Regions from separate parts of the Streptomyces sp. NPDC013187 genome, predicted to be linked through region 2. Evidence: riboswitches for the same ligand, from Rfam matches in the RefSeq annotation. Region 2 holds a riboswitch; the other holds the start of a gene.

Region 1 (4,174 bases), on a different contig from region 2:
CACGGCCATGGCTGACGAACTCGAACTGCTGCGCGGCGCCGACCCCGCACCGCCCGACGGCCCACACTTCGGCGACGGCCCCCTGGACCACAACGCCGAGCGCCGGCTCGAACAACTGCTGCGCGATCCGGGGAACGGGCTTCCCACTCGCCCAGGAGACCGAGGTCTGCTCTCCGGCCGCCTGCGCGACCTGCTGCTCCCGGGACCCCGGCGGCTCCGGCTGGCCTGGGGTGTGGTCGCCACCGCCGTCGTCGCCGCCCTGACCCTCACCCTCGTGCTGAGCGGACCGGGCACCCCGCCCGCGGTCGCCGCGCCCCGACCGCTGGTGGTCGAGACCGGCTCCACGCCCGTGCCCCTGCGCCGCATGGCCGAGCGGGCGGCAGCCGTGGCTGAGACCCCTGACGCGCCCCGCCTGCGCAAAGGCACGCACGTGCAGTCCTGGAGTCTGGGCATGTCCGACGACAAGCCCCCGATCACCCTGCCCGAAGAGCGCATCGTGCGCTGGCGGGCCGACGACAGCCACACCGAACTCGTCGTGGCCACGGACCCGAGGCACCCGGGCCGCCCGGTCCTCTCGGACGCGGGCGGCGAATCGCACCTCGTCGACGACGGCCACGTCCTCCTCGACCGGACCTACCCGCCGAGCTGGAGCGACGCCCCGCCCATGTCACCCCCGCCCCGCGACCCGGCCCGGCTGCGCGCCTACCTGATGGAGGCTCAGTACACCGACACCCCGCTGACCACGCCCGAGCTGCTCGACGCCATGGCCACGCTGCTCGACCACTGGACCCTCGGCGCACGGGAGAGCGCGGCGCTCGCCCGGCTCCTGGCCGGCGCCGAGGGACTGCGGCCGGTCGGCCGGGTGACCGACCGGCTGGGCCGGCGCGGCCAGGCCTACGTGAACGACACCGGCGGTGTCCGCCGCATGCTGATCATGGACCCGGCCACCGGCGCCGTCCTCGGGCTGGAGAGCACCCTCACCGCACCGGAGCCCGCGTTCGGCGTCGAGAAGGGCGACGTCATGTCGTACAGCGCCTGGATGCGCTGATCACACCCCGGCGACACCGAGTTGCCGGGCGGCGGCCTCCACGGTCTGCTCCAGCAGCGTGGCGATGGTCATCGGCCCGACCCCGCCCGGCACCGGTGTGATCAGGGAGGCCCGCTCCACGGCGGAGTCGAAGTCGACGTCGCCGACGTTCCCGGCGTTGTATCCGGCGTCGATCACCACGGCGCCGGGCTTGATGTCCTGGCCGCGGACGATGCGGGGCCGGCCCACCGCGGCCACCACGATGTCGGCCTCGCGCACGGCCGCCGACAGGTCCTGCGTGCGCGAGTGGCAGTAAGTGACCGTCGCGTCCCGGGCGAGCAGCAGCATGCCGACGGGCTTGCCGAGGATCGCGCTGCGGCCCACGACCACGGCCCGCTTGCCCGCCGGGTCGACGCCGTACGCGTCGAGCAGCCGCATGATCCCGCCGGGCGTGCACGACACGAAACCGGGCAGCCCGAAGCTCATGGTCGCGAAGGAGGCGAAGGTGACGCCGTCTACGTCCTTCCCGGGCGCTATCGCCTCGAACGCGGCCCGCTCGTCGATGTGGTCGCCCACCGGGTGCTGAAGCAGGATGCCGTGCACCCCCGGGTCGGCGGAGAGCTCCTCGATCGTGCCCACGAGTTCGCCGGTGGTCGTGGCGGCGGGCAGCGCCACGTGTCGCGAGGTGATGCCCGCCGTGCGGCAGCGGTTCTGCTTCATCCGGACGTACGTGACGGACGCGGGGTCCTCACCGACGAGCACCGTCGCGAGACAGGGCGCGGTGCCCGTCCGTTCGGTGAGTCCGGCCGCGCGCTCGCCGGTTTCCCCGATGATGCGCCGGGCGAGTGCGGTGCCGTCCATGAGCCGTGCCTGCGACATGATCCACTCCTGGGCTGGTGAACTGCTTCGCCCAGGCGCACGGCATCGACCTCCGCGGGGCCGCTCCCCGGTGGTGCTCCACCTCAGCGCCAGTCACGGCCCGGCCCCACCCTAACGGAGCACGGTGACGCTCCTGCTACTCGTCCCAGGCCTGGACCAGTGTCTGCTCGGCGATCTTGCCGTCGCGCAGCCCGATCATGGACTCGGACAGGACGCGCACCCCGTCCGCGTACTGGCAGCTCTCGCTGTAGGCGGCCTCGTCGCCCTGGATGACGCACCGCTCCAGCTTGTGCGACATGTCGCGGCTGTAGACGTCCTCCAGCATCCGGCCGATCTCCTCCCGGCCGTGCAGGACCTTGGGGTGGCTGGGCTGGGTCGTGCGGTCCACGATGCGCAGCTCCGCATCGTCGGCGTACAGGGAGAGCAGGATGTCCGGATCCCCTTCCACGCCTTGGCGCAAGGTGTCCCGGTCGAAGGCTGGGTCTGCCGCGGTTCCCATGATGACCTCCTTCGAAGGGCCGCGGCCCGCCGGACGCGGGCCGCGAAAGGCCTCTCCTGTCGAGCCTCCTCCCGCCCGGCGGGCTCGGCAAGCGCAACCGGAACACTGGGCCTGACGGGTGAGCGATGCCGCCCGCCGGGGTCCGCCCGGGACCCGTGCGCCTTGCGACAGGCATGATCTCAACACGACGTGTCGTCGCCGCCGTTGGTCTCGCCGCCGGGGTCACCGGCCTCGCCGCGCCGATGGCGAACGCGGCCGACGCGGAAGCGAGCCGAACGTCCGCTGACGGCGGCGCACGCCGCGGGCCGCCCGGAACCGGGCGGCCCTCACGCATGCCCGGCTCAGTCCGCGGCGGCCAGGAACTGCGTCGCCGCCAGCTCCGCGTAGAGCGGATCGGCCGTCACGAGCTCACGGTGGGTGCCGACGGCCCGGACCCGGCCCGCGTCCATCACCACGATCCGGTCGGCCATCGTCACCGTGGACAGCCGGTGCGCCACGACGAGGACCGTGGTCGTCCGGGCCACGTCCGCGACGGTGTCGCGCAGCGCCGCCTCGTTCACCGCGTCCAGCTGCGAGGTCGCCTCGTCGAGCAGCAGCAGCCGGGGGCGGCGCAGCAGCGCGCGGGCGATGGCGACGCGCTGGCGCTCACCGCCGGACAGCTTGGTGCCGCGGTGCCCTACGAGCGTGTCGAGGCCGCCGGGCAGCCGGGCCACCAAGCCGTCGAGACGGGTCGTCTTCAGCACCCGCGCGAGGGCGTCCTCGTCGGCCTCGGGGTTGCCCAGCAGCAGGTTGTCGCGCAAGGAGCCCGACAGGACCGGCGCGTCCTGCTCCACATAGCCGATCGCGGCACGCAGCCGGGGCAGCTCCCAGTCGTTCAGGTCCCGTCCGTCCAGGGTGATGACGCCGGACTCGGGGTCGTAGAACCGCTCGATCAGCGAGAAGACGGTGGTCTTGCCGGCGCCGGACGGGCCGACGAACGCCGTCATGCCCTGCGCGGGCACGGTGAAGGTCACTCCGTGATGGACGTGGGGCAGGTCGTCGGCGTAGCGGAAGCGGACGTCGTCGAAGTCGAGGGCGGCGGGCTCGGCGCCGGGGGAGGGCAGCGGGGCGGCCTCGGCGGCCGGTTCGGCGGGCAGGCGCAGGGCCTCCTCGATGCGGGTGAGGGCCGCGGCGCCCGTCTGGTACTGGGTGATGGCGCCGACGACCTGCTGTATCGGCGACATCAGGTAGAAGACGTACAGCAGGAACGCGACCAGCGTGCCCACGTCCACCGTGCCGGTCGCGACCCGTGCGCCGCCCACGGCGAGCACCGTGATGAAGGCGATCTGCATGGCGAGCCCCGCCGTGTTGCCCGCGGCGGCCGACCACTTGGCGGCCCGCACGCTCTGCCGCCACGACTCCTGCGCCGCCTCGTGCAGCGTCCGCTCCTCACGGTGCTCCGCGCCGGACGCCTTGACGGTGCGCAGGGCGCCCAGGATCCGCTCCAGAGAGGCACCCATGAGCCCCACCGCGTCCTGCGCCTGCCTGCTCGCCTTGTTGATGCGCGGCACGATCACCCCGAGGACCACGCCCGCGCCCAGGATGACGGCCAGGGTGACGCCCAGCAGCACGGCGTCCACCAGACCCATCATCACGACCGTGGCGACGAGCGTCAGCCCGCCCGTGCCCAGGCCGACCAGCGAGTCGGTGGTGACCGCCCGCAGCAGCGTCGTGTCGGAGGTGATGCGGGCCATCAGGTCACCGGGTTCGCTGCGGTCCACGGCGGTGAT
Region 2 (4,174 bases):
AAGGGTGTGGGGCACGGGAGGGGCGCGGCCCTTGCCGTGTCCGGCGCGGTGCGGACGCGGTACGGACGGGGAGGGGGACCGATGCGGGCACGGGGCCGGGCGGGGAGAGTGCGGGGCCGGGGCGGGGTGGTGCGGCGAGTGGTCGCGGTGGCGGTGGCGGGCGCGCTGGCGGGGTGTGTGGCGGTCACGTCCGCCGTGGCCCTCCCGGTGCGGCCGCGGGACGTCCCGGACGTGGCGATGGTCGTCGCGGGGGGCACGGGACGGACGACGGCGGTGCGCTCGGGACAGCCGGCCTTCGCCCGGCTGTGGCAGCTGCTCGAGCCCACTTTCAGGGGGACGGAGCGGGTGCCGGAGGAGTGGACGGCGGGGAACTTTCCGCAGGTGAGGCTGACGGTGGTCTGGGGGCTGTCCGGGGTCGGCGGCTGGCCGAGCACGAACCGGCCGCCGGGCGGGGACGTGGCCGTCGAGCAGCAGGACCAGCTGGTGGTGGCCGAGGACGGCACACCCTGGGTGCGCTCGGATCCGGCGCCCGCCGTGGAGGACGACGACATCCGCTGGCACCGGGCGTCGCGGTCGCTCTTCGACCGGCTGGACCGGACCCGGCTGCTGGGTGACCTGGAGGGCGGGCCCGTGGCGAGCACGGCCGACGCCGCGGACCCGGACGGGCCGGTGCGGGGTGTCCGCTGGGTGGTGGCGGCAGGGGCGCTGGGGCTCGCGGCCGGTGCCGGCGGCACCCTGCTGATACGCCGCGCGGCGGCCCGGCGGGAAGCCGGACCGCCGCGGGAGGAGCCGCGTCAGGTGCTGATCGACCTGGACGACTGACGGGCCGCGGGCGTCAGCCCGGCCCTGGACCGGGTGACGGGTCGCCCGCGTCAGCCCGGGCCTGGACAGGTGACGGGTCGCCCGCCTCAGCCCGGGCCTGGACGGGTGACGGGTCGCCCTCCTCAGCCCGGGCCTGGACAGGTGACGGGTCGCGGGCGTCAGCCCAGGTCGATCTCCGGGTACAGCGGGAAACCGGCCACGAGGTCGGTGGCGCGGCGGGAGATCTCGTCGGCGATCTTCGCGTCCAGGACGTGGGCCGCCTTGGAGGGGGCGCCCGACTTGGTCGTGCCCGGCTCCGTGGTGGTGAGGACGCGGTCGATGAGGCCGGCGACCTCGTCCATCTCGGCGGTGCCCAGGCCGCGCGTGGTCAGCGCGGGCGTGCCGATACGGATGCCGGAGGTGTACCAGGCGCCGTTCGGGTCGGCGGGGATGGCGTTGCGGTTGGTGACGATGCCCGACTCCAGCAGGGCCGCCTCGGCCTGGCGGCCGGTGAGGCCGTAGGAGGAGGCGACGTCGATCAGGTTCAGGTGGTTGTCCGTGCCGCCGGTCACCAGGGTCGCGCCGCGACGCATCAGGCCCTCGGCGAGCGCGCGGGAGTTGTCGACGATGCGCTGGGCGTAGTCGCGGAAGGACTCCTGGCGGGCCTCCGCGAGAGCGACCGCCTTGGCGGCCATGACGTGCGGGAGCGGCCCGCCGAGGACCATCGGGCAGCCGCGGTCGACCTGGTCCTTCAGCGAGTCGTCGCACAGCACCATGCCGCCCCGGGGGCCGCGCAGCGACTTGTGGGTGGTGGTCGTCACGATCTGGGCGTGCGGGACCGGGTCGAAGTCGCCGGTGAGGACCTTGCCCGCGACCAGGCCGGCGAAGTGCGCCATGTCCACCATGAGCGTCGCGCCGACCTCGTCGGCGATCTCCCGCATGATCCGGAAGTTCACCAGACGGGGGTACGCGGAGTAGCCGGCGACGATGATCAGCGGCTTGAACTCGCGGGCGGAGGTGCGCAGCGCCTCGTAGTCGATGAGCCCCGTGGCGGGGTCGGTGCCGTAGGAGCGCTGGTCGAACATCTTGCCGGAGATGTTCGGGCGGAAGCCGTGGGTGAGGTGGCCGCCCGCGTCCAGGGACATGCCGAGCATGCGCTGGTTGCCGAAGGCCTGACGGAGCTCGGCCCAGTCGGCGTCCGTGAGGTCGTTGATCTGGCGGACGCCGGTCTTCTCCAGGAAGGGCACCTCGACGCGGGCGCCGAGGACGGCCCAGAAGGCGACCAGGTTGGCGTCGATGCCGGAGTGCGGCTGGACATAGGCGTGGCGGGCGCCGAAGAGCTCCTTGGCGTGCTCGGCGGCGAGGGACTCGACGGTGTCGACGTTGCGGCAGCCGGCGTAGAAGCGGCGGCCGATGGTGCCCTCGGCGTACTTGTCGCTGAACCAGTTGCCCATCGCCAGCAGCGTGGCCGGGGAGGCGTAGTTCTCCGACGCGATCAGCTTGAGCATCTCGCGCTGGTCGGCGACCTCCTGGCCGATGGCGTCCGCCACGCGGGGTTCGACGGCGCGGATCACGTCGAGGGCGGCGCGGTAGGCGGTGGAAGCGGTGGAGAGGGGCTCGGCTGACATGTGTGGACCTCCGGACGTTGCGTTCAGCGTTCACGGTACGGCCCAGGCGCACGGCTCTCTCTGCTCGGGCCGCTCCCCGATGGTTGGTCCCATCCCAGCGCGCCAGTCACGGCCCGGGGATCAGCCTACCGGGTGGGCCCGGGGGGCGTCTGCCGGGTTGGTGAGCGTTGCCGAGTGCGGGCGCGTCGTGGCTTGTCGCGCAGTTCCCCGCGCCCCTGGGTGCGTTCCCCTGAGCTCCGTTTACAAGATCACGTGCGGCAGGAAGCGGGCGTACTCGTCGGTGATCAGGCCCGACGACTCGCGGATGCCCAGGCCCGCCGACTCGTTCTCCACTACCCAGGCGCCCAGGACCACGCGGTTGCCGTCGAAGTCGGGGAGGGGGGCCAGTTGCTGGTAGCAGCAGGGCTCGTCGCGGACGGTGGGGGTGGATCCGGGGTCGTGGATCGTGACGCCCGCGCCCTCTCGGCCCAGGAGGGGCTTGGCCACCCAGCCCTCGGTGGACAGGGCGCGGGGGCCGTCCAGGTAGGCGGGGAGCAGGTTCGGGTGGTCGGGGTACAGCTCCCAGAGGATCGCCAGGAGCGCCTTGTTGCTGAGGAGCATCTTCCAGGCCGGCTCTATCCACAGGGTGGAGCCGGTGCCGCCGCCGTTGTCGAGGGTGTCCAGGACGTGGTCCGCGAAGCGGTCGGTGGTGAGCCACTCCCACGGGTAGAGCTTGAAGATGCTGCGGATGAAGCGGAGGCGGTTGTCGACGAAGCGGCCGGAGAGGCGGTCCCAGCCGATCTCCTCCATGGCGATCCAGTCGGTGGCCATGCCCGCCTGCTCGGCCGTCTCCTTGAGATAGGCGACCGTCATCATGTCCTCGCCGAGTTCGTCGGCGGAGGAGTACGCGAAGTACAGGGGGCTGCCGGGCGGGAGGAGGGCGGCCTGCTTCCGCCACGCGTCGATGAGGCGTTCGTGCAGGGAGTTCCACTGGTCCGCGCCGGGGAAGCGGTCCTCCATCCAGAACCACTGGGGGGACGCGGCCTCGACCAGCGAGGTGGGGGTGTCGGCGTTGTACTCCAGGAGCTTGGCCGGGCCGGTGCCGTTGTAGCGGAGGTCGAAGCGGCCGTAGACGGAGGGGAGTTCGGCTCGGCGCTGCCAGGCCTCGGCGACCGTGCGGGCCACCCGGGGGTCGGTGATGCCGAGGTCGGCGAAGCGGTCCTCGGTGACGATGTGGTCGGCCGCCGCCAGGCACATGCGGTGGAGGTCCTCGACGACCTCCTCCAGGGCCTCGATCTCCTCCAGCGAGAAGACGTAGTACGCGCTCTCGTCCCAGTAGGGGCGCAGGGAGTCGTCGGGGTAGCGGGTCAGGGGGTAGATCAGGCCCTGTTCCTCGACGGTCTGCTGCCAGCCGGGGCGGGGCTCCATGGTGCGGCGTTCCATCGCTGCGTCCGCCCGTCAGCCGCCGCCGCTGCCGGAGCCGGAGCAGCCGAAGCCGCCCCGGTCGACGGCTTCGTCGCGGCTGAAGGTGCCGTGATCGGCCCAGCCGCCGCTGACGTCGGCGTCGTAGTACCAGTCGGCGTCGGTGCTCTTGGTCTTGCCGGTCTTCTTGCGGCCCTTGCCGGAGGAAGAGTACGTGCCGGACGAGCAGTTCTTGTCGGCGACGATCTTGTAGCCGTTGATGTAGTCGTAGCTGTCCCGGTCCACGCAGCGGCGGTCCGGGTCGGAGCCGCAGGCGGACAGGGCCGCCGCGAGGACGCCCATGC

What was found. A riboswitch is a leader RNA that binds a small molecule or an ion and turns the genes downstream of it on or off. The one in region 2 is predicted to bind ZMP and ZTP.
Region 1: another riboswitch for ZMP and ZTP. It lies ahead of ACFY5B_RS23545 (bifunctional 5,10-methylenetetrahydrofolate dehydrogenase/5,10-methenyltetrahydrofolate cyclohydrolase); the one in region 2 lies ahead of ACFY5B_RS19295 (glycine hydroxymethyltransferase).

What each region holds. Positions count from the first base shown of each region.
Region 1 is NZ_JBIBAF010000010.1:377,816-381,989, reverse strand. It holds gene ACFY5B_RS23555 (RNA polymerase sigma factor) at 1-15, shown strand, start outside; gene ACFY5B_RS23550 (CU044_5270 family protein) at 8-1,048, shown strand; gene ACFY5B_RS23545 (bifunctional 5,10-methylenetetrahydrofolate dehydrogenase/5,10-methenyltetrahydrofolate cyclohydrolase) at 1,049-1,906, opposite strand; ZMP/ZTP riboswitch at 1,929-2,013, opposite strand; gene ACFY5B_RS23540 (nuclear transport factor 2 family protein) at 2,043-2,405, opposite strand; gene ACFY5B_RS23535 (ABC transporter ATP-binding protein) at 2,747-4,174, opposite strand, start outside.
Region 2 is NZ_JBIBAF010000008.1:324,901-329,074, reverse strand. It holds gene ACFY5B_RS19300 (hypothetical protein) at 82-822, shown strand; gene ACFY5B_RS19295 (glycine hydroxymethyltransferase) at 981-2,429, opposite strand; ZMP/ZTP riboswitch at 2,463-2,549, opposite strand; gene ACFY5B_RS19290 (glutathionylspermidine synthase family protein) at 2,670-3,851, opposite strand; gene ACFY5B_RS19285 (hypothetical protein) at 3,867-4,174, opposite strand, start outside.